DNA from 2 places in the Streptomyces sp. NPDC059957 genome. Region 2 is predicted to be linked to the other one. Evidence: riboswitches for the same ligand, from Rfam matches in the RefSeq annotation. Region 2 holds a riboswitch; the other holds the start of a gene.
What was found. Region 2 has a riboswitch for S-adenosylmethionine ahead of thrC (threonine synthase). Riboswitches for the same ligand answer to the same signal wherever they lie in the genome.

Region 1 (11,316 bases), on a different contig from region 2:
CCGAACCACACCGACGAGCAGCCGTGTTCGCGCAGCAGGCCCACGGCCCGGCGGGTGACCCGGGGGGTCGGCAGCAGCATCGTCGTGCGGTCGCGGACCACCTGGAAGGGCTGCTCCGCGTCGAAGGCGGCGGTGGCGGCGCGGGCCTCGGCGGAGTGCTTCCAGGTGGAGGCGTAGACCACGACCCGGTCGGGGTCCAGGCGGAGCGCCATGTTGTGCAGGAAGGCCTGGATGCCCCCCGGTCGCGGCGGGAAGTCGTTGGTCACGATCAGCGTCTTGTCCATCGCCTGCCGACCCTACCGGAGGCCCTCGGCGGGGCCCTGCGGGCCGGTGCCCCCGGCGGGGTGGCGCGGGGCTCTGCCCCGCGGGCGCGGAGCTGTGGGGCTCGGCCCTACGGGGCGGTGCGCGGGCGGCGGCGCCTGGGGGTCGGGGCCCCGGAACCGGGTCTGCGCCGGGGCCCCTGGGGCTCCGCCCCAGACCCCGCGCCTCAAACGCCGGCGGGGCTGGATTCGGCCGGCGGCGGCCCGGATGTGCCCGCCGACAGCAGGACGTGCACGACGCCACCCCAGGCGTGTCCGGCGCCGGCAGGACGTGCGCGACGTCAGCCCGGACGTGTCCCGGTCCGGCGGGCAGAAACAGCCACTCCGGCGTTTGAGGAGCGGGGGTCCGGGGGCTGGTCCCGGAAGCGGGCCCGCACGTGGTCCCCGGCGGGGAGCCGCGTCAAAGCCCCTCCGGCGTTTGAGGAGCGGGGGCAGCCGGGCTAGCGGAACTCTCGGGTCAGGTCCTGCTGCCAGGCGCGGGTCAGGGCCGCGGGGTCCGTGTGCAGGGTGTCCGCCAGCGCCGTCGGGAGGGACTCCCGGCCCGACTTCTCGTACAGGGACACCAGCGCCGCCTCCCCCCACCGCCGGGCGACGAGCCGGCAGGCCAGCCAGGAGCCCTCGTAGGCCCGCGCCAGTGCGTCCGCGTCCCCGCCGAAGGCGAAGGCCCCCGCCGCGGGGAGCTCCCCCGGCAGGTCGCCCCGCCGCACCGCCCGGGCGAGGGCCGGCGCGGCCTCGGCCGGGGTGCGGCCGCTGTCGCGGTACGCGGCCCAGTCCGCGAAGCCCTCGGAGAGCCAGAGCGGGGTCTTGGCGGTCGTCACCGCCCGGGTGGCCACGTGGGTGGTCTCGTGGGTCAGGATCACCTGGCGGCCCTCGGCCGTGAGCTGCCCGTACCCCTCCGGGTTGACCACGATCCGGTCGGCGGGTGCGGGGCCCGCCCCGGTCCGCCCGGTGGTGACGGCGCCCAGGCCCCGGTACTCGTCCGCGGGCCGCCCCAGCAGCGCCGCCATCGCGTCCAGCGAGCCGGGAACCAGCACCACCACGCGGCCCGCCCAGCGCCGCGGCCAGGCCGCGCTCGCCGCGGGCACCGCCTTGTCGGCCTCGGCGGCGATGTCGGAGAGGGCACCGGAGCTCTGGCCGGCTCCGCCGAGCACCAGGGCGTGCGCCCCGCGCTCCACGGACACCGGGCCCTGGTCCCACAGCTGCGGCAGGGCTCCCGGGGCGGGGCGGTCGGCGGTCACCGCCCAGGAGCCGCCTTCGCGGGTGAGCTCCACCTCGCGGGCGGAGCCGGCCGGGGCGGCGTCGTAGCCGGTGAGCCGGTAGCGCAGCTCGGCGCGCGCGAAGGCCCGTACGCCTTCCACCCGGACCGCGGAGACCTCGTACGACCATCCCTCCAGCGGGATCGCCGCGAGGGCCGCGGGCGGGACCGCCGACCAGTCGGCGACGGCCCGCCGGACGTCCCGTTCGCCGGGGTCCGCCGAAGCCGAGGGCGCCCCGGAACCGGCGCCGGAGCCGGGGCCGGAGGGAGAACCCGCGCCGCATCCGGCGAGCGGCACCCAGAGCAGCGGCAGGCAGAGCAGCACCAGCGGCAGTGCGCGTGGGCGCCGGCGCCCACGTCGGCGAGGGGTACGGCCCAGGACCGGGAACATCACCCGATCGTACGCAGCACACCCCCGGGCCGGGCGTCTTGCCGAGCGGGCCGGATCAAGGAGCAGGGTCCGGTGCCAGTGCGTCGCACGGCGGAGGAGGAAGCCGACGGGGAGCGTCGGCGACCCGACGGCAACGCGGCCGGGCGCGGTGCCGGACGCCGCGAGCCCGGCCTGATCGGCAAGACACCCCCTAGGGGCGGGTCACCGAGGACACCGGCATCATCCCGACCGGGTCGTACCGCACGCGCGCTCCCGGGTACGGGGCGTGCACCACCTGGCCGTTGCCGACGTACATGCCGACGTGGCTGGCGTCCGAGCGGTAGGTCACCAGGTCCCCCGGGCGCGCCTCCGACAGCGACACCCGCCGCCCGGCGTGCCGCTGCGCCTGCGAGGTGCGGGGCAGGGCCACGCCCGCCTGCCGGTACGACCACACCATCAGTCCGGAGCAGTCGAAGCCGGAGGGGCCGGTGGAACCCCATACGTAGGGCCGGCCGACCGCGGACCGGGCCGCCATCACGGCGGTCATGGCGCGGCCGGAGGAGGGCCCGGAGGCCGCGGGGTCGGGGAGCTCGGGCAGGGCGTCGGGGCGGCCGCCGGAGCGCGAGGCCCGGTCGAAGTCGGCACGCTCCTGCGTGGGCATCGCGTTGAGCAGCCGGCGGGCGGCGGCGAGCTTGGCGGTGACGGCGCGCTTCTCCTTCGCCACGTCGGCGCGCAGGGCGTCGAGTTCGGAGAGCTTGCGGGAGGCCTCCTGGCGTTCCTGGCCGAGCCGGCGCTGCTCGGAGCGCAGTTCGTCGAGCTGGCGGGCCTGGCGGCCGGACAGCCGGTCGAGGGCGGCGGCCTTGGCGAGGTAGTCGTCCGGGTTCTCGGAGAGCATCAGCTCGACGGCGGGGTCGATGCCGCCGGCCCGGTACTGGGCTCCGGCGTAGGCGCCGAGCACCCCGCGCATGGTGTTGATGCGGTCCTGGCCACGGGCCACCGCGTCCTGGACCCGGTCGACTTCGGCGCGGAGCCGGCCGGCGCGCTCGCCCGCCTGGTTGAAGCGCTCGGTGGCCTGTTCGGCCTCCTGGAAGAGCCGGTCGACCTGGGCGCGGGTGCCGGCCGCGGGCTCCTGCGGGAGGCCGGGGGCCGCACCGGCGGGTGCGCCCGACATGACCACCGCTGCTCCCGCCGCGGCGGCGGTGAGGACGGTGACCTTGGTGTTCCGGTCGAGGGCGCTGGGCCCGGACCGGCGATGGGACGCCACGTGAAACCGCTCCCTCCTGCTGAGCGGGACCCGGGTCCGCCCTCCGTGGGCGGCCGTGTGCCGGGGTTCCGCGCTGGCAGACAGTAGCCGCGCGGGAGGGCACCGGCCAACGACCTCCGGCGGGCACGCACAGTGACGCCCCGTCGGAGACGCAGGTCACCGGCGGGGCGTGTGGTCAGAGCGGGGCCTCGGAATTCGCCCGGATGGGCGGTGTGCGGCGCGTCCGGTCGAGGCCCTAGGGGCGTCAGCCGACGCGCACGCCGAACTGGAACGGCATGTTGTCGATCGATTCGTACTTGACGCCGCTGCGCGGGTTCGAGGCGTGCAGCACCGTGTTGCCGCCCGCGTACAGGCCGACGTGGTGCAGGTCGCCGTAGAAGAACACCAGGTCGCCCGGCTGGAGCTGGCTCTTGCCGATCCGGGTGCCGTCGTTGATCTGCGTGAACGTGGTGCGCGATATGTTCACGCCGGCCTGCTTGTACGCCCACTGGGTCAGGCCCGAGCAGTCGAAGGTGTTGGGGCCTTCGTGCCCGGATATGTACGCGCTGCCGACCTTGGTCTTGGCGGCCGCGAGGGCGGCGCCGGCCCGGCCGGAGGGCTTCACGTTGCCGAGGTCGGGGACGCGCTCGCCGGCGCCGCGGCTGGCACGGGAGTCGTCGTCCTTGATCTGCTGCCGCTCCTGGGCGGTCAGGGTGTTGAGGAGGGCCTGGGCCGCGGCGAGCTTGTCCGAGGAGGCCTTCTTCTTCTCGCCGAGCTCCTTGCGGGTGGCCTCGAGGTCGGTGAGCTTGCCCGCGGCCTCCTGGCGCTGCTGCGCGAGGGTGCGCTGCTTGGCCTGGATCTTCTGGACCGCTTCGACCTGCTGACCGCTCAGCTGCTCCAGGGTGGAGGCCTTGTCGAGGTAGTTGTCCGGGTCCGCCGAGAGGAAGAGCGCGAGGGACTGGTCGATGCCGCCGCTGCGGTACTGGGCGCTGGCCATCGAACCGAGCGTGCCGCGCAGGGCGTTGAGGTCCGCCTGGCCGCGGGCGACCTGGTCCTGGAGCTGCCCGATCTCGGTTTCGAGCTTGTCCTGGCGCTCCTGGGCCCCGTTGTACTTCTCGGTGGCCTGCTCCGCCTCTTCGTAGAGGGCGTCGACCTTCGCCTTGACCTCGTCCTTGTTCGGCTTGGCGGGGGCGGCGTGAGCGGCCTGCCCCGAGAGGACCACGGCGGCTGCCGCGGTGACGCCGAGCACGGTGGTGCGCATGCGGGTCGGCTGCTTGGGTCGACGGTGGGACGCCACGAAGGCGATCTCCTTCTTCCTAGAGCCGCCGAAGGACGCAATCCGCCCTAGAGACTCAGCGACACCTTCGCCATCCACCCCGAATGAGTGAACTACCGCACGAAGGTTTGACTGACCCTAGTGACCCTTCTGTGATCAGTTCAAATCCTGTCGGCAAAAAATTCGCTGTCCGACCAGGTTCTTTACCTACAGCACACGCTCTGTGTCGATGACTTGACGGTACGTTCCCGCGATGCCCTACCAATTCCGGCATAGGGCCCAGCAGTTACGAAACGCGCGAAAGCCGCTTCAGCAACAAGGCGGACGCCACCGGCCGCGCCCCGGCCTTGGCCACCCCGTCGGCGACCTCGCGGTCGGTGGAGACCACCACCACCGGACGGCCCGCCGGTTCGGCGCGCACCAGCTGGCGGATCAGCTCGTCCGCCGTCACCCCGGCCTTGGAGAACAGCACCCGCACCCCGCGCGGCGGCGCGAGCAGCACGGGGGCCGCCAGCTCCGCCCCGTCGAAGACACAGGTCATCTCGGCGCCCGTCTGCGCGGCGAGCATCGACAGCCCGCCCAGCAGCCGCAGGCGCTGCTTCTCCAGCGGCATCGTCGGGTAGCCGGTCTTGGTGACGTTGTAGCCGTCGACCACCAGATGGGCCTGGGGCAGCGCCAGCAGCTGGTCCAGCAGCGCCGGGTCGGTCTCCGACAGGGCGCGCGCCGCGATGTCCTTCGGGGTCATCCGGCCCGGCTCCACAGCCTCCACCGTGTCGGCGGGCCGGGTGGAGACCGGCGGCAGCGCGAGCTCCCGGCGCAGTCCCGCGGCCGCGTCCAGCACGGTGTCCAGCAGCAGCCGCAGCCGCATGTCCTCGATGCTGCGCCCCTCGCGGGTGGCCCGGCGCGAGGTCTCCAGCGCCGATTCCACCTCCGCGAGGCGGGACTTGAGGCGCCGGGTCTCGCTCTCCGCCGAGTTCACCTGGGCGGCCGCCTCGGCGCGGATGCCGTCGACCTCCGCGTTGATCTTGCGCAGGGCGGCGTCGCCCCGCTTGACGTCGCTGAGGGCGCTGCGCAGCTTGCGCTGAAGCGATTCCGCTTCCTTGCGCGCCGCGTCGAGGTCGGCCCGCACCTGGTCGACGCCCGTGCGCTGCAGTTCCCGTACGTGGGCCAGCTCCTCGCGGAGCCGCTCCATCTCGCGGCGGGCCTCCTCGTCGACCCGCTCGGCGTCGGCGCGCTGCGCCTCCTCGCCCGCGGCGGCGACCAGCTTGACCCAGCCGGCCGGCCGCAGGACGTACGCGGCGGCCGCCACGTCCAGCGGATCGGCGGCGGCGGGCGGCGCGGACGACTCCAGCGCGGAGGCGAGGTCGGCCTGCGTCTCGCGGAGCTTGTCGGCGACCCGGCCCCGGAAGACCGGGTCGCTCTCCACGGCCGTGGCCATGGCGTTGCCCGCGAACTTGGCGCGCCGGGTCGGGGTGAAACGGGCGTACTGGCGCAGCTGCGCCGGGAGGTCCGCGACCGTCAGCCCGCCGAAGGCGTCGGAGACGAGTGCGACGACCCGGCGCCGCACGCCTTCCGGCAGCGGGCGGTCGAGCACCTCCGCGGCGTCGCCGGCCGCGTCGGCCGACTCAGCGCCGCTTGCTGGCTCCACAATCCGTCACCCCTACCGTCATTCACCTGTGGGCGGGGCTCCGTCAGGAGTCCGCGCCCGGCCTGTCGACGAGCTCGATCTGGTCCACCGCGTTGCACCAGCGGCAGCGCACCGACTCGATGGTCTCATTGACCACCTCGCGCTCCTCGACCTTGGGCTCCCCGGCGAGGTCCAGGTGGACGTACTCCACGACCTTCGACGAACGGGTGACGTCGAAGCGCGTGAGGTTGCCGCACAGGGTGCAGCGCCACCGGGTGGTGTCGGTCGGCAGGGGAACCGTCATCAGGCCGCTCTCTCCTTCTATCGCTCACATGGCGCAAGCGCCGCACCCTCCCGTGTCGCCACGGTGGCGCGCGCGTGCGTGCGTAGCTCGTAACCCTACGGCCTGCCGCACCCGCCGGCGGGCCCGGCTGGGTCATGCTCGGTCGCATGATCGTAAGGTGGCAGGCCGTACGCGAGGCCGCCCGGGGCCCGGTGGTCACCCACGCGCTGATCGCCGGCTGCTGCGTGGTGTTCGTACTGAGCCCGGCGTCGGGGCTGAACCCGGTCTACGGGACGGGCGATCAGCTCCTGACCACGGGAACGGCGTACTTCCGGCGCTGGGGCGTGGTCCCGGACGAGCTGTTCACCGGCTCCGGCCGGGCGGCACTGACCCCCCTCACCGCCCTGTTCGTGCACGGGAGCTGGCTGCACCTGCTGGGCAACATGCTCTTCCTCTACGTCTTCGGGGCGATGACGGAGCGACGCATGGGCCGGGCCGGGTTCCTCTGCTTCTACGTCTGTACGGGCTACCTGGCCCTGGCGGCGTACGCGGCGGCCTACGCCTCCTCGGACCAGACCCTGGTCGGGGCCTCCGGGGCGATCTCCGCGGTCCTGGGCGCATTCCTGTACCTGTTCCCCAAGGCACGGGTGACGAGCCTGTTCCCGTTCCTCTTCTTCCTGCCGCTGCGCTTCCCCGCCTGGATCGTGCTGATGTTCTGGTTCGGCCTGCAGTGGCTGGCGGCGCACCGGGCGGCGAGCGGTCCCGGAGTCGCCTATCTGGCCCACGTGGTGGGCTTCTCGCTGGGCTTCCTCTACGCGTGGGCCCGCTACCGGCGTGGGACTAGAGTGGGTCGACCAGTGACTGCCGTCGAGGGAGACAGCCAACCGTGATCACCGCACTCGTGCTCATCAAGACCAGCGTGGACCGGATCCCCGAGATCGCCGAGGCCATCGCCGCGCTGGACAGCGTCAGCGAGGTCTACTCGGTCACGGGTACGTACGACCTCATCGCGATGGTCCGGGTGTCCCGGCACGAGGACCTGGCCGACATCATCCCCGGCCGCATCAGCAAGATCCCGGGCGTGGAGGGAACGGACACGCACGTGGCGTTCCGCACGTACTCCCAGCACGACCTGGAAGCGGCCTTCGCGATCGGCCTCGACGCGTAGGGCCTGGCCGGCTGGGGAACGTCGACAGGGCTCGGGCGCGCCGATCCAGCCGTCCGGCGTGTGAGGACCGGGGTCCGGGGCGGAGCCCCAGGGGGTCCGGGCGCAGCCCGGTACCCCTCTTCAGCCCGTCCGGGACATCGCCGTCGCCGTCGCCCCCGTCGGGACCGGGTCCCGGCACGTCACGCCCCGCAGCCTGTCAGACGGCCGGGACGCAGCGGCCCTCTTCGGTGCGGTACTGCCACTTGGCGCCGTCCGCGACGAGCTCCTTGACCGCGCGGACGAAGCGCTCCACGTGCTCGTCGGGGGTGCCGGCGCCGAAGCTGACGCGGATCGCGTTCAGGGACCGCTCCCCCGGGGCCGCCTCCGGGGCTCCGCACTCGCCCTGGGCCTGCGGCTCGCTGCCGAGCAGGGTGCGGACCAGCGGGTGGGCGCAGAACAGGCCGTCGCGGACGCCGATGCCGTACTCGGCGGAGAGCGCGGCCGCGAAGTGCGAGCTGTTCCACCCGTCGACGACGAAGGAGATGACTCCGACGCGCGGGGCGTCGTCGCCGAAGAGGGACAGGACGCGGACCGCCGGGACCTCCGCGAGGCCTTCGCGGACCTTGGCGATGAGGCGCTGCTCGCGGGCGACGAGGTTCTCGAAGCCGGCCTCGTTCAGGGCCTTGCAGGCGGAGGCGATGGAGTAGACGCCGATGACGTTCGGGGAGCCGGCCTCGTGGCGGGCGGCGGTGGTGTGCCACTCGACGTCCACGCCGCCGTCCTCACGGCGGGCCACCTTGCGCGAGGCCCCGCCGCCGGCGAGGTACGGGTCCGCCTCCTGGAGCCAGTCCGCGCGGCCGGCGAGCACGCCCGAGCCGAAGGGGGCGTAGAGCTTGTGGCCGGAGAAGGCGACCCAGTCCACGTCGAGGTCCTGGACCGAGACGGGGTGGTGCGGGGCCAGCTGGGCGGCGTCCAGGACGATGCGGGCGCCGTGGGCGTGCGCGGCGGCGGCGAGTTCCTTGACCGGCCACAGCTCGCCGGTGACGTTGGAGGCACCGGTGACGCAGACCAGCGCCGGGCCGTAGCCCTCTTCAATCGATGCCGTGCGGTCGGCCAGGGCGCGCTCCAGGGTGGCGACGGCCTCGTCCGGGGTGCGGGGGGCGTTGAGGTAGGTGACCTCGGCGTTCGTCCACGGGAGCAGCGAGGCGTGGTGCTCGGTCTCGAAGACGAAGACCTGGCAGTCGGCCGGGAGGACGGCGGCCAGCAGGTTGAGGGAGTCGGTGGTGGACCGGGTGAAGATCACCTGGTCGGAGGGGCGGCAGTCGAGGAACTCGGCGACCGTGACCCGGCTCTGCTCGAACAGGTCGGTGGAGAGCTGCGAGAGGTACCCGGCGCCGCGGTGCACGCTGCCGTAGTACGGGGCGTACGCGGCGACGTCGTCCCAGACCCGCTGCAGCGCGGGGGCGCTGGCCGCGTAGTCGAGGGCGGCGTAGGTGACCTCGCCGCCGGTGACGAGCGGCACGGTGACCTCGCGGCCGAGGACCGCCAGCGGCTCGGCACAGGCAGGGTCGACGGCCGCTGAGGTGACGGCGGCGGCAGCGGTGGCGGTGACAGCGGCGTTCAGGGTTGCGGACATGGCGGTATCTCCCGGCAGGCAGGTGTGAATGGCTTCGGTGTGCCCGTACGCGGATACGGCGCTGCGGCCGTTCGGGGTACGGGAGTTCCCCCGGAACGCGGATCGGCCGCCGCACACGGATGTGCTGCCGCAGACGTGCTGCGGGTACGCGGAAGTGACCCTGTTCGGAGGGGTGAAGAAGGGGCGGAGTCGCCCTATCGCATTCGCTTGCTCACGGAAAACGCTCCTCAGAAGACCAGGATCCCTGGCCCAGCACCCCGATAAGAGGTGTGAGGGATCCGCGCTTGCCGTAGACCTCACTGCCTACGACCTGGTCATCACCCGGGGCACCCCGCCACGGAAGGAGGGTTGCCGGACAGCAAGCCGGGGCCTAAACGCTGTCACTCGTGACCTGAGGAGAATCCTGCCACACGATCTTCGGAACGCAAGACCCCGGTCCACATGGCGGACCGGGGTCAGTGCTGGATCTTGGCCGGATCCCGTCGAAACGGGACGGGGAGGGCTACGCGTTGCTCGCCGCCACCCAGCGGGCCAGCGCCTCACGGGCCGCGCCCGAGTCCACCGACTCCGCCGCCCGTACGACACCGGCGGCGAGCTGCTCCTCCAGCGTGCCCGTACCCGGGTCCAGCGCGACCAGGGCCGCCGCCGAGTTCAGGAGCACCGCGTCGCGGACCGGGCCGGTCTCGCCGGCCAGCAGCCGGCGGGCCACGTCCGCGTTGAAGGACGCGTCCGCGCCGGCCAGCGCGGAGACGTCCACCAGCGGGATGCCGATGTCGCGCGGGTCGAAGCCCTGCTCCCTGACCTCGCCGTCGCGGACCCACCAGACCCGGGAGGTCGCCGTGGTGGTGAGCTCGTCGAGCCCGTCGTCGCCGCGGAAGACCAGCGCCGAGGAGCCCCGCTCCGCCAGGACGCCCGCGACGATCGGGGCCACCCGGGCGTCGGCCACACCGGTGGCCTGCGACCGGACCCGCGCCGGGTTCGTCAGCGGGCCGAGGAAGTTGAAGGTGGTCCGGATCCCGAGCTCCCGGCGGGCCGCCGCCACGTGCCGCAGCGCGGGGTGGAACTTGACCGCGAAGCAGAAGGTGATCCCGGCTTCCTCGGCCACCTCCACGACCCGCGCGGGGGTGAGGTCGAGGTTGACGCCCAGCTTCTCCAGGACGTCCGAGGAGCCGCTCGCGGAGGACGCGGCCCGGTTGCCGTGCTTGACCACCTTGGCACCCGTACCGGCCACCACGATGGCCGACATCGTGGAGATGTTGACCGTCTTGGCCCCGTCGCCGCCGGTGCCGACGATGTCCACCGTCCGGCCCGGCACCTCGATCAGGTTGGCGTGTTCGTACATGGCGCGGACCAGGCCGTTGATCTCGGCCACGGTCTCCCCCTTGGCCCGCAGCGCGACGGCGAATCCGGCGATCTGGGCGTCGGTGGCCTCCCCGCGCATGATCCGGTCCATGGCCCAGGCCGTGTCGTCGGCGCCGAGGTCCCGGCCGGACAGCAGGGCGTCCAGAACGCCCGGCCAGCCGCGGGCCGCCACGCTGTCGCCGCCTGCCGGGGTCACCAAGGTCATGGTCCGCTCCTGCTGCTCGTCGAGGATTCCACGTCGAATGGGAAGGGCTTCAGCCTATCCAGCCCCGGGGACGGCAAAGAGCCCCGTCCAGACACTGGACGGGGCTCTCGCCGTGGCGACACCAGGACTGACCGAAATCAGTCCCTCAAGCAATCATGCGTACTGCGTACTGCTGTACTGCGTGAATCATGAGGCCGTGAGGCCGTGAAGCCGTGATGCGGGAGATCAGTGGTGGCCGTGGCCGCTCTGGATCTCCTTGTACTCCTCGACCGTGGGCTTCGGGATCTGGTTGTTCTCCCCGTAGTAGCCCTTGCTGAGCTTGACGCGGAGCTTCTCCAGCGGCTTCACCTTGCGCTCGACACCGTTCTCGTCGACCGTGGGGCCGATCTCGGCGGGCTCGTACTGCTCGTACGAGGTGAGCGTGTGCAGCTTGCCCTGCGAGAGCGGCTCGTGGACCTCGACGAACTCACCGTGCGGCAGGCGCTTGATGATGCCGGTCTCGCGACCGTGCAGCACCTTGTCCCGGTCCCGGCGCTGGAGGCCGAGGCAGATCCGCTTGGTGATGATGAACGCGATGACCGGACCGACGAAG
Region 2 (11,316 bases):
TGTGCGCTTCCGGACATCAGGCAGGTACCTCCGTGGCGAGTAGATCCCAGGCGAGCAGCCCTGCGCCCAGGCATCCGGCGGTGTCCCCGAGGGCCGCCGGAACGATGTGGGGCAGCCGCTGGAACGTCACGCGTTCCTCGACGGCCGTCCGTAGTGGTGTGAACAAGGTTTCCCCGGCCTCGGCCAGCCCGCCACCGATGATCAGCGTGCTCGGGTCCAGCAGGGTGATCGCGGTGACCAGCCCGTCGGCCAGGGCGCCGATCGCGGCGAGCCAGACCTCCCGGGCGCGCTCGTCGCCGGATTCGACGGCCTTGGCGCAGTCCGCGGCGTCCGCGTCGGGGTCGCCGGAGGCGGCCGCCCAGGCGCGGCTGACGGCGGAGGCGGAGGCGAGGGTCTCCAGGCAGCCGCGCTGGCCGCAGCCGCAGGCGGGGCCGCCGGGGCGGACCACGATGTGCCCGATCTCGCCCGCGTACCCGTGCGCGCCGGCCTCGATGCGGCCGGCGATGCCGATGGCTCCGGCGATGCCGGTGCCGAGGGGGACGAACAGGAAGCGGTCGGCGCCGCGGCCCGCGCCGATGCGGCCTTCGGCGAGTCCGCCCGTGCGGACGTCGTGGCCCAGCGCGACCGGGATCCCGCCGAGGCGTCTGCCGAGCAGTTCGCGCATGGGGACGTCGCGCCAGCCCAGGTTCGCCGCGTAGACGGCGATCCCGTTTTCGGCGTCGACGATGCCGGGGACGGCCACGCCGGCCGCGGAGGCGGTGGTGGCGAAGCGTTCCCGGCCGAGGTCGAGGAGCTCGGCGGCGAAGTCCTGGATCGTCTCGACGACGGCTTCGGCGCCCCGCTCGCGGCCGGTGGCGCGGCGCGCTTCGTGGAGCAGGGTGCCGTCGGCGGCGACGAGGGCGGCCTTCATCCCAGTGCCGCCCACATCGAGGGCGATGACGTGTTTCACGGGTTTCACGGGTGACAGTCTCGCGTGATCGGAGGGCAAAGGTCTAGTCCACTGAGAGGGATTGTTGAGTAGCCATACAAATTAAGGACCTTCGCCGGCCGGCGGGCCGGTACGCGGGTCCGCACACGGGTCCGTGCGCGGGTCCGTGCGCGGGTCCGTACGCGTGTGCGCGTGCAGGCTGTGTGGACGTTTGGGCCCGGATGTTGACGAGGCTCAAAAGTGGTGTAGACCTTTACGCGAATCGTACGGAACAACCTGGGGTGGAACGAGAACTTTGAAGGCGCGAACTGTCCAGGCCAGAAAGCTGAACCTCGCCGCGTCCGGCCTCGCACTGTGCCTGACGACCGTGACGCTGACCGGCTGCGGCGCCGTGTCGGGCCTCACCGGAGACAACGACGTCACCCTGAAGGTCGTGGCGGCCGACTACGGGGACAAACCGGAAAACTCCTCCAAGCCCTACTGGAAGGACCTCGCCGCGTCCTTCGAGAAGCGCAACCCCGGCATCAAGGTCCAGGTCGACGTCTACTCCTGGTCCGAGGTCGACGCCAAGGTCGCCGAGATGGTCAAGGCCGGCGAGGCCCCCGACATCGCCCAGATCGGCGCCTACGCCGACTACGCGGCCGAGGGCAAGCTGTACTCCGCCGACGAGCTGCTCTCCGTGAACACCCAGGCCGACTTCCTCGAACCGCTCGCCGAGGCGGGCAAGGTCCGGCGCGTCCAGTACGGCATGCCCTTCGTGGGCAGCACCCGGCTGATGTTCTACAACGAGAAGCTCTTCGCCGACGCCGGAATCATCCCCAAGGACGGCAAGACCCCCTGGCAGCCCGAGAGCTGGGCCGATCTGGAGTCCGCCGCCAAGAAGCTCAAGGCGGACGGGGTCCCGACACCCTTCGCGCTGCCCCTGGGCCGCGAGGAGGCGCAGGCCGAGACCATGCAGTGGCTGCTCGCGGGCGGCGGAGGCTACGCCGACAACGAGGACGCGTACTCGATCGACTCCCCGGCCAACATCAAGACCCTGCAGTTCCTGCGCGACAAGCTCGTCGGCGCGGGCCTGACCGGCCCGGTCGAACCGGCCAAGCTGGACCGCCAGGCCGCCTTCGACTCCTTCTCGCGCGGCGAGGTCGGCATGCTCAACGGGCACCCGACCCTGCTCAAGCAGGCCGCAGCGAAGGGCGTGGAGTACGGCATGACGCCCATGCCGACCTCCGACGGGGTGCCCCACCCGACGATGGGCGTCGCCGACTGGGTGATGGCCTTCAAGACCGGCCACCAGACGCAGTCCGGGAAGTTCCTGGACTTCCTGTACGAGGCGAACAACGTGACGGCCTTCACCGAGAAGTACGACCTGCTCCCGGTCACCACCAGCGGCTCCCGGGCGATGGACGCCTCCACGGGCGCCTCCTCGGCGGAGCTGAAGACCTTCCTGCACGCGCTTCCCAACGCACGCCTGTACCCGGTGGGCAAGAAGTCCTGGGCGGCCGTCAGCGAGGACGTCAAGAAGAACATCGGCAAGGCCGTGCAGCCGGGCGGACAGCCCGAGAAGACCCTCGCGGACCTCGCGGAGATGGCGCGCAAGGCGGAGCCCCGCTGATCCGGGCCGGATCAGCGCGCTGATCAGCGCGCTGATCCGCGCCGGGCGGGGGCTGTCGTAGGGCGGGGCTAATCTGGCCGTATGACGGACGCGGACGAGAGGCCGCCGGCCGGGCTGAGCGCCGACGAGGCGGCCGTACTGGCCTACGAAGGCCGCACCTGGCCCGGGCCGGGCGCCAAGGAGCGGGCCATAAGGGAAGGACTGGGGATGCCCCCGGTCCGGTACTACCAGCTGCTCAACGCGCTGATGGACGACCCGAGGGCGCTCCAGCACGCACCGGGCACCGTGAACCGCCTGCGGCGCATCCGCGAGGCCCAGCGGGCGAGGCGGTAGCTGCGGGGCCGCGCGCCGTAGCCGTGGCCCGGTTGGGCCGTTAGGGTCGTGCGTATGGGGAGCCATCCGCACGATCTGCCGATGCCCGTCACCACCGCCGGACGCGAGGGACTCGCAGCCCTCCTCCGCGCACCGCGCCGCTCCGTCGTCGCGCTCGACTTCGACGGCACTCTCGCCGACATCGTCCCCGACCCCGACCAGGCACGGGCCCACCCCGGAGCCGTCCCCGCGCTCGCCGCCCTCGCCCCCGAGGTCGGCTCCGTCGCGGTCGTCACCGGCCGGCCGGCCGGGGTCGCCGTCCGCTACGGGGGCTTCGCCGGGGTCCCGGGACTCGAACACCTGGTGGTGCTCGGGCACTACGGGGCCGAGCGCTGGGACGCCGTGAGCGGCATCGTGCACGCTCCGGCCGAGCATCCGGGGGTGGCGGCGGTCCGGGCGGAGCTGCCCGGGTTCCTGGACGCGATCGGCGCGTGGCGCGGGACCTGGATCGAGGAGAAGGGCCAGGCGCTGGCCGTCCACACCCGCCGCGCGGCCGATCCGGAAGCGGCCTTCGCGGCCCTGCGCGAGCCCCTGGCGGGGCTGGCGGCCCGGCACGGCCTGATGGTCGAACCCGGCCGGGCCGTACTGGAGCTGCGGCCGCCGGGGATGGACAAGGGCGTCGCCCTCACGGAGTACCTCGCGGAGGTGGGGGCGGAAGCCGTGCTCTACGCCGGGGACGACCTCGGGGACCTCGCGGCGTACTCGGCGGTGGAGAAGCTGCGGGCCGGAGGGATGCCGGGGCTGCTGCTGTGCAGTGGCTCCGCGGAGGTTCCGGAGCTCGCCTCCCGCGCGGATCTGACGCTGTCCGGGCCGTCGGAGGTCGTCGCCTTCCTGGCGGGCTTGGCGGCGGCGGTGCGGGGCTAGTTTTTGCCGCGTGCCCTGCGTGCCCTGCGTGCCTCGAACCCGGGGTGCACCGCTGCGCCCGGCGGGGGTGGTGCGACCGCCGCGTGGCGCGATGCCCGGTGGGCGGGTGCGGCTCGGTGCCCTGCGGGGCCGTCCCCTACCCGCCCTTCCACCGTTCCCCGGGGCTGCGCCCCGGACCCCCTGGGCTCCGCCCCAGACCCCGCGCCTCAAACGCCGGCGAGGCTGGATGTATCCAACCCGTCCGGCGTTTGAGGACCGGGGCCCGGACCCCCTGGGGCTCCGCCCCGGACCTCGCGCCTCAACCGCCGGCGAGGCTGGAGGTATCCAGCCCGTCCGGCGTTTGACGACCGGGGCCCGGACCCCCTGGGGCTGCGCCCCGGACCCCGCGCCTCAAACGCCGGCGAGGCTGGATGTATCCAGCCCGTCCGGCGTTTGAGGACCGGGTCCGGGCAGAGCCCGGGGAACGGGCGAAGGGCGGGTAGGGGACCCCCGCCCCGCAGGGCCGACCCACCCGCACACGCCCACCGGCCCCACGCCGGGCCGGCAGTGGCGACAGCCCCGCCGGGCCACCGCCGGACGGAGTCCGGCGCAGCGGTGCGAGGGGCGCGTCAAGAAGGGTGCTCAGGTGCGCAGGGCGTCCAGCTGGGACGTGAGCCACTGGGCCGGCGGGAGGGCCGTCGCCGCCGCGGCCAGGCGCTTCGTACGGTCCGCCCGCTCCGCCGCCGGCATGGAGAGCGCGGCGTGCAGGGCCTCCGCCGTCGCCGTGACGTCGTACGGGTTCACCGTCAGCGCATCCGCGCCGAGCTCCTCGTACGCCCCCGCCCCGGTGGACAGCACCAGCACGCACCCCGCCTCCGAGACCACCGGGATCTCCTTCGCGACGAGGTTCATGCCGTCCCGCACCGGGTTGACCAGCGCCACGTCCGCCAGCCGGTACGCCGCCAGCGACCGCGCGAAGTCGTCCTCGACGGAGACGAGCACCGGCTGCCAGTCGGCCGTGCCGAACTCCGCGTTGATCGCCGCCGCCAGCTCCCGCACCGACTCGGTGTACTCCCGGTAGACGGTCAGGTCCTGCCGGGAGGGGTACGCGGAGGCCAGGTGGACCACCCGCTCCCGCCACTCGGGGTGCGTGACCAGCAGCTCCCGGTACGCCAGCAGCCCCCGCAGGATGTTCTTCGACAGCTCCGTGCGGTCCACCCGGACGATGGTCTTCAGCCCGCCGACCTCCGCCCGCAGCGCCGCCAGCTTGTCGTCCACCTCCGGCCGGTGCGCGAGCGCGCGCAGCTCGTCGCCGTCCACGCCGAGCGGGTACGGGGTCACCGAGGCGAACCGCTTCTCCTCGTACGTCCCGCGGTCCGCGAGCAGCTTGCGGTGCCACACCCCGGCCTGTCCGTCCCGGGGGAAGAAGGGGTCCGCGATGCCGGTCGCATCGTCGAGGTGCGCGCCGGTGATGAAGTTGTGGGCCCACCCCCAGGTGTGGAAGCCCAGCCGGTCAGCCCCGAGCATCCCCCACACCAGCCGGCTCCGGATGTCCGCCGGAAGCATCTCCAGGAACTCCCGCGAGGCCCACGGCGTGTGCGTGAAGTGCCCGATCCGCAGGTCCGGGCGGAGCTCCCGGAGCATTCCCGGGGCCAGCGTCAGGTGGTAGTCCTGGATCAGGACCGCCGCGCCCTCGGCCGCCTCCTGCGCCAGCGCCGCCGCGAAGGCCTCGTTGTACGTGACGTACGAGTCCCAGCGCCGCCGGAACTCCGCGTCGAAGACCGGCTCGCGCGGGATCTCGTACAAGTGGTGGTGGAGGAACCACAGCACCGAGTTCGCGATGCCGTTGTACGCCCCGTCGTAGACCTCGGGCTCGATGTCGAGCATCCGTACGCCCGGCTCGGAGACCCCGCGCCGTACCGCCTCCCGGTCCGCGTCGGACAGGGCCGCGCAGATCCACAGCGCCCCCGGCTGTTCCGCGAGGGCGGCGGAGAGGCCGGAGACGAGGCCGCCCCCGCCGCGGCGGGCACTGAGCGTGCCGTCCGCGGCGAGGGCGTACGAGAGGGGGCCGCGATTCGCGGCGACGAGCACCTGGGAAGCCATGCGGCGAACCTAGCCCGCCTCGCCTCCGGTCAAACGTCAGTGCCTGCGTGTGCGCCGGACCGAGAGGAAGACCACACCGCCGAGTGCCGTGAGCGTGGCGGCCGCCGTACCCATCAGCCACAGCTCCCGGCTGTCGGAGCCGGTGGTGGCCAGGCTGCCGCCAGGGGCCGCGGGAGTCGCCGGCAGCGGTCGCGGCTGCTGTGTCGTGGGCGGAGCGGACGGCGTGGACGGCGTGGACGGCGTGGACGACGGGGCAGTGGTGGGTGAAGGGGCGCTGGTGGGTGAAGGGGAGGCCGGCTGGTCGCCCTTGGTGTTCCGGTCGCCCTCGTACGCCGTCGCGCCCGCCCGGACCGGGCCGTCGCCGGTGCGGTGGAAGCCGGAGACCTTGACCGTGGTGTCCGGGCCGGTGGAGCGCTGGAGGACGTGGCCGCCGTAGACGTAGACGTTGCGCCGCTCCGGCGCGTGCTCGTTGGGGTCGGGGTACGCGTAGACGACCGTCAGGGACCAGCCGGCGACGCAGCCGCGCCCCCGCGGGGCCCGGATGTTGCCGACCGCGACGGTCACCGGCGAGCCGGTGGCCACGTCCGCGAAGGCGGCGGTGACGTCGGACTCGCCCGTGTAGTAGTGCGGGCCGCCCGTCCCCGCCGGGTCCTCGACCATGTCCGACAGGGTCACCGGCCGGGCCGCGCCCGAGCCGACCTTGACGACCGGGCGGGTGGTCAGCGGGTCACCGGGGGCGGGGACCACGTTCTCGCCGGACACGTCGCAGCGCTGGATGAGGTTCGAGCCGAGCCTGTACGCGCCGTTGTTGCCGCCCCAGAAGAGCCGCGCGTACGCCACCTCCGCGCCCGGCGACACGGTGAGCAGGCCGGTGCTGGAGGTGCCGGTGTCCGTCCGGAGCCCGGCCGCGTCGACCGGCTCGGCGACGAAGTCGTTGTTGTTCTTCGTGCCCCCGCCCCGCTGGACCCCGGCGCATTCGGCGGCCTCGGCGGGCGGTGCCTGGGGGCAGCCCGTCACCGTGTTGCCGAGCGTGACGAAGTCCCCGTAGAGCGCCTCGTCGTAGCGCTTCTCGAAGGGGGAGGTCACCTCCGCGACGGCCGGTCCGCTCAGCGAGCCGAGCAGCAACGCCGCACCCCCGGCCACCGCGAGGGCGGATCCCCATATATGTCCGAAACGCATAAACCCCATGAAAGGGAAATTAGACCGATAGATATTGATACGGGTGTTACGCCACGCGACGGCGCGCGTACTCCTCGATGTCGAGCATCGGCGGCCGCTCCTCGGTGTCCACGGCGTAGGTGTGCGGCACGAACCCGTCCGGGCCCCGCTCGAACTGCGTCAGCTCGGGGCGTACGAGGTGCCCGCGCGAGAGCCGCACCTGCGCCGTGCGGTAGATCGCGGCGGCCATCCGCCCCAGCGCCTGGCCGTCCTGGTGGCGGTGCAGCCGTACGCCCACGTCCACCTGGGCCAGCGCGTCCAGCCCGGCCGTGTGCAGGGCGTCCACCAGCAGGCCCAGCTCGACCCCGTAGCCCACGGGGAACGGCAGCCGCTCCAGCAGCTCGCGGCGCACGGCGTACTCACCGCCCAGCGGCTGGACGAAGCCGGCCAGCTGTGGCCAGTGGAGGTTGAGCAGGGGGCGGGCCACCAGCTCCGTGACCCGGCCGCCCTGGCCGTGGGCCCTGGCGGAGGCCAGGGCGTTCGGGTCGCTGAACTCCTGGCCGAAGGGGCGGTCGTACATCGCCTTGACGAACCGCACGCCCGGATCGGTCAGCAGCGGGCCGACGATCCCGGATACGAAGGCGGCCGAGAAATCGCGCAGATCGGCGTCCACGAAGCAGACGATGTCGCCGGTGGTGACCAGCAGCGAGCGCCACAGCACCTCGCCCTTGCCGGGCAGCGCCGGGATCCGCGGCAGGACCTCGTCGCGGTGCACCACACGGGCCCCGGCCTTGGCCGCGACCTCCGCGGTGCGGTCCGTGGAACCCGAGTCGATCACGACGAGCTCGTCCACCAGGGGCACCGGCAGCCCCTCGATCAGATCGCGCCGGATCACCTCGACGATCCGGCCGACCGTCGCCTCCTCGTTCAGCGCCGGCAGCACCACGCTCACCGTGGTGCCCGCTGCCCGCTTGGTCGAAAGCAGCTGGCCGAGCGGTCGGTCGGCGGCTGACCAGGAGCGGTCTGCCAGCCAGCGCTCCACCTCATCCAGCACCTTCAGCACTCCCTGCTTCTTCACTCGTTTGGACCGATATGTGATCCATCTCGCGGTTCGGACGGCTGTCTCAACCACCCGGGCCTTCGGTTACAGTCTTGAACAACGCGAAGGTCCACCGCATGCCGGGGGTCCCCGCGTACAAACGCACCGGCGCGCCACAGAGCGCGTCCGCCGGTGCCATACCGCTCATCCAGAGGGGCAGAGGGACACGGCCCGTTGAAGCCCCGGCAACCCTCCAGTCGGTTCTCGCGATCGCGCATTCCAGCGCCGCCAGCGAGGTCCCCGGCTAGGGAAGGTGCCAATTCCGTCTCATGGCGAAGTGCGCCATGGGGAAGATGAGGAGAAAGGGCCTCGCCATCATGGCTGCACAGTCTGTCGCAACCTCTGCCGAAACCGTTGAAAACACCGGCGTTGAAACCAGCACCGCCGGCACCTCTGTCGATCTCGGTCCCGCCACCGGCCTTTCCTGTCGTGAGTGCGGTACCCGCTTCGAGCTCGGCCCGATCTTCGCCTGCGCCGAGTGCTTCGGCCCGCTCGAAGTCGCCTACGACCTGCCGCTGGGCGACCCGGAAGCCCTGCGCGCCGCCATCGAGGCCGGCCCGAACAACATCTGGCGCTACGCGCCGCTTCTGCCCGTCCCGGCGGACGTGGCCTCCAAGCCGAGCCTGAACCCCGGCTTCACCAAGCTCGTGGACGCGGCCAACCTGGCCAAGGAGCTCGGCGTCACCGGCAAGCTGTACGTCAAGGACGACTCCGGCAACCCGACGCACTCCTTCAAGGACCGCGTCGTGGCCATCGCCGTCGAGGCCGCCCGCGCCTTCGGCTTCACCACCCTCTCCTGCTCCTCCACCGGCAACCTGGCCGGCGCCGTCGGCGCCGCGGCCGCCCGTGCCGGTTTCCGCTCCTGCGTGTTCATCCCGCACGACCTGGAGCAGGGCAAGGTCGTCATGGCCGGTGTCTACGGTGGCGACCTCGTCGGCATCGAGGGCAACTACGACGACGTCAACCGCTTCTGCTCCGAGCTCATCGGCGACCCGCTGGGCGAGGGCTGGGGCTTCGTCAACGTCAACCTGCGCCCGTACTACGGCGAGGGCTCCAAGACCCTGGCGTACGAGATCTGCGAGCAGCTCGGCTGGCAGCTGCCCGACCAGATCGTCATCCCGATCGCGTCCGGCTCGCAGCTCACGAAGATCGACAAGGGCCTGCAGGAGCTGATCAAGCTCGGCCTCGTCGAGGACAAGCCGTACAAGATCTTCGGTGCCCAGGCCGAGGGCTGCTCGCCCGTCTCGACCGCCTTCAAGGCCGGTCACGAGGTGGTCCGCCCGCAGAAGCCGAACACCATCGCCAAGTCGCTGGCCATCGGCAACCCGGCGGACGGCCCGTACGTCCTGGACATCGCGCGGCGCACCGGCGGCTTCGTCGAGGACGTCAACGACGAGCAGGTCGTCGAGGCCATCAAGCTGCTCGCCCAGACCGAGGGCATCTTCGCCGAGACCGCGGGCGGCGTGACCGTCGGCGTGACGAAGAAGCTCGTCGAGAACGGGCAGCTCGACCCCACGCTGACCACCGTGATCCTGAACACCGGTGACGGCCTCAAGACCCTGGAGGCGGTGGCCGAAGGTGGTGGCCAGACCGCCACCATCCGCCCCAGCCTGGACGCGTTCCGCGCCGCCAACCTGGCCTGATCTTCTTACCTGCACACCGGAAGGGCAGTAGCACCATGAGCGTCAACGTCCGCATCCCCACCATCCTGCGCACCTACACCGGCGGTCAGGCCGAGGTCCCCGCCGAGGGCGCGACCCTCGAAGAGGTCATCCAGTCCCTGGAGGCGAGCCACCCCGGCATCGCCGCGCGCGTCCTGGACGACCAGGGCAAGCTGCGCCGCTTCGTGAACGTCTACGTCAACGACGACGACGTGCGCTTCGAGGGCGGGCTGCAGACGTCCACCCCGGACGGCGCCGGCATCTCGATCATCCCCGCCGTCGCGGGCGGCTGCTGAGCAGCCAACGGCTCGTAGAAACTGAATTGCCCCCTCCGTTACTAAACGGAGGGGGCAATTCTGCTTGGTTGGGCGCGGTAGGGTTGGGGAAGTCCCCTCCGCTGTTCTTGCCCGCCGCATATGAGCGGGCCGCGCGAGGGTTGACATTGAGTCAACATGCAAGTGCGCTATGGGTCGTTGGCCTGGTTTGCCCGGCCCGAGTTGCCCAGGAATATTCCGGGTTTTCACCCTATTTCAATCTTTTGCCGTGTCCAGAATTCTCGTCGGAATGACCTGTTGCAGACAGCAGCGGTGCGGATACATTCAGCCCCGGTCGAGGCGTTCCGGCGCAAGTTCTGACCCGGGACCGCGAAGTGCGGTCCTGCGCAAGGGCCAGTAATAGGGGAGTTAGGCATGGCTCAGGGCACCGTCAAGTGGTTCAACGCGGAGAAGGGCTACGGCTTCATCGCGGTCGACGGTGGTGCGGATGTGTTCGTCCACTACAGCGCCATCCAGATGGACGGGTACCGCACCCTTGAAGAGGGTCAGCGGGTCGAGTTCGAGATCTCGCAGGGCCAGAAGGGTCCGCAGGCGGACATGGTCAAGCTCGCCGCCGGCTAGTCCGAACGCGATCGATCGACCACCGACACGTACGGGGCCGCGCACAGCGGCCGCGCACGACGGCACAACGGCATATGTACGAGGGGCCCACATCCTGGACACGGGATGCGGGCCCCTCGTGCGTGGCGGTTCCGGCGCCCTTGCGGCGCCTGGGTGTTCATCCCGGGTTGCCCGAAGCCGCTTGCACTCGGGGTGGTCGAGTGCTAATCATTGGCGTTAGCACTCTCCAGGTGAGAGTGCTACCTATACGAGGACCGGGTCAGTGAGGCCCGCAGGGTCCGGCGGGAAGAAACCGCCGGGCACGCAGGCCGTCCGTCGCGGGCGCGGGCGCGGTCCGGGAGCAATCCACCGCTGTCCGGGAGGACCACTTCAGATGGCCAAGATCATTGCGTTCAACGAGGAGGCCCGGCGCGGTCTCGAGCGAGGCATGAACCAGCTCGCCGACGCCGTCAAGGTCACCCTTGGCCCCAAGGGTCGCAACGTCGTCCTTGAGAAGAAGTGGGGCGCCCCCACGATCACCAACGATGGTGTCTCCATCGCCAAGGAGATCGAGCTCGAGGACCCGTACGAGAAGATCGGCGCCGAGCTGGTCAAGGAAGTCGCCAAGAAGACGGACGACGTCGCCGGCGACGGTACGACCACCG

Region 1: linked by a shared signal. The riboswitch ahead of ACFWBW_RS34740 (aminotransferase class V-fold PLP-dependent enzyme) and the one ahead of thrC (threonine synthase) in region 2 are both predicted to bind S-adenosylmethionine.

The regions. Positions count from the first base shown of each region.
Region 1 is NZ_JBHWMB010000078.1:6,392-17,707, forward strand. It holds gene ACFWBW_RS34700 (glycosyltransferase family 4 protein) at 1-284, opposite strand, end outside; gene ACFWBW_RS34705 (hypothetical protein) at 761-1,900, opposite strand; gene ACFWBW_RS34710 (NlpC/P60 family protein) at 2,157-3,209, opposite strand; gene ACFWBW_RS34715 (NlpC/P60 family protein) at 3,454-4,485, opposite strand; gene ACFWBW_RS34720 (NYN domain-containing protein) at 4,751-6,115, opposite strand; gene ACFWBW_RS34725 (hypothetical protein) at 6,156-6,395, opposite strand; gene ACFWBW_RS34730 (rhomboid family intramembrane serine protease) at 6,530-7,264, shown strand; gene ACFWBW_RS34735 (Lrp/AsnC family transcriptional regulator) at 7,261-7,542, shown strand; gene ACFWBW_RS34740 (aminotransferase class V-fold PLP-dependent enzyme) at 7,739-9,157, opposite strand; SAM riboswitch class IV at 9,433-9,549, opposite strand; gene trpD (anthranilate phosphoribosyltransferase) at 9,660-10,724, opposite strand; gene ACFWBW_RS34750 (cytochrome bc complex cytochrome b subunit) at 10,950-11,316, opposite strand, start outside.
Region 2 is NZ_JBHWMB010000015.1:117,774-129,089, forward strand. It holds gene nagA (N-acetylglucosamine-6-phosphate deacetylase) at 1-17, opposite strand, end outside; gene ACFWBW_RS13200 (ROK family protein) at 17-910, opposite strand; gene ACFWBW_RS13205 (extracellular solute-binding protein) at 1,224-2,540, shown strand; gene ACFWBW_RS13210 (DUF3263 domain-containing protein) at 2,622-2,873, shown strand; gene otsB (trehalose-phosphatase) at 2,928-3,776, shown strand; gene ACFWBW_RS13220 (trehalose-6-phosphate synthase) at 4,398-5,858, opposite strand; gene ACFWBW_RS13225 (hypothetical protein) at 5,895-7,046, opposite strand; gene ACFWBW_RS13230 (glucosyl-3-phosphoglycerate synthase) at 7,084-8,070, opposite strand; SAM riboswitch class I at 8,257-8,415, shown strand; gene thrC (threonine synthase) at 8,433-9,758, shown strand; gene ACFWBW_RS13240 (MoaD/ThiS family protein) at 9,794-10,072, shown strand; gene ACFWBW_RS13245 (cold-shock protein) at 10,466-10,672, shown strand; gene groL (chaperonin GroEL) at 11,046-11,316, shown strand, end outside.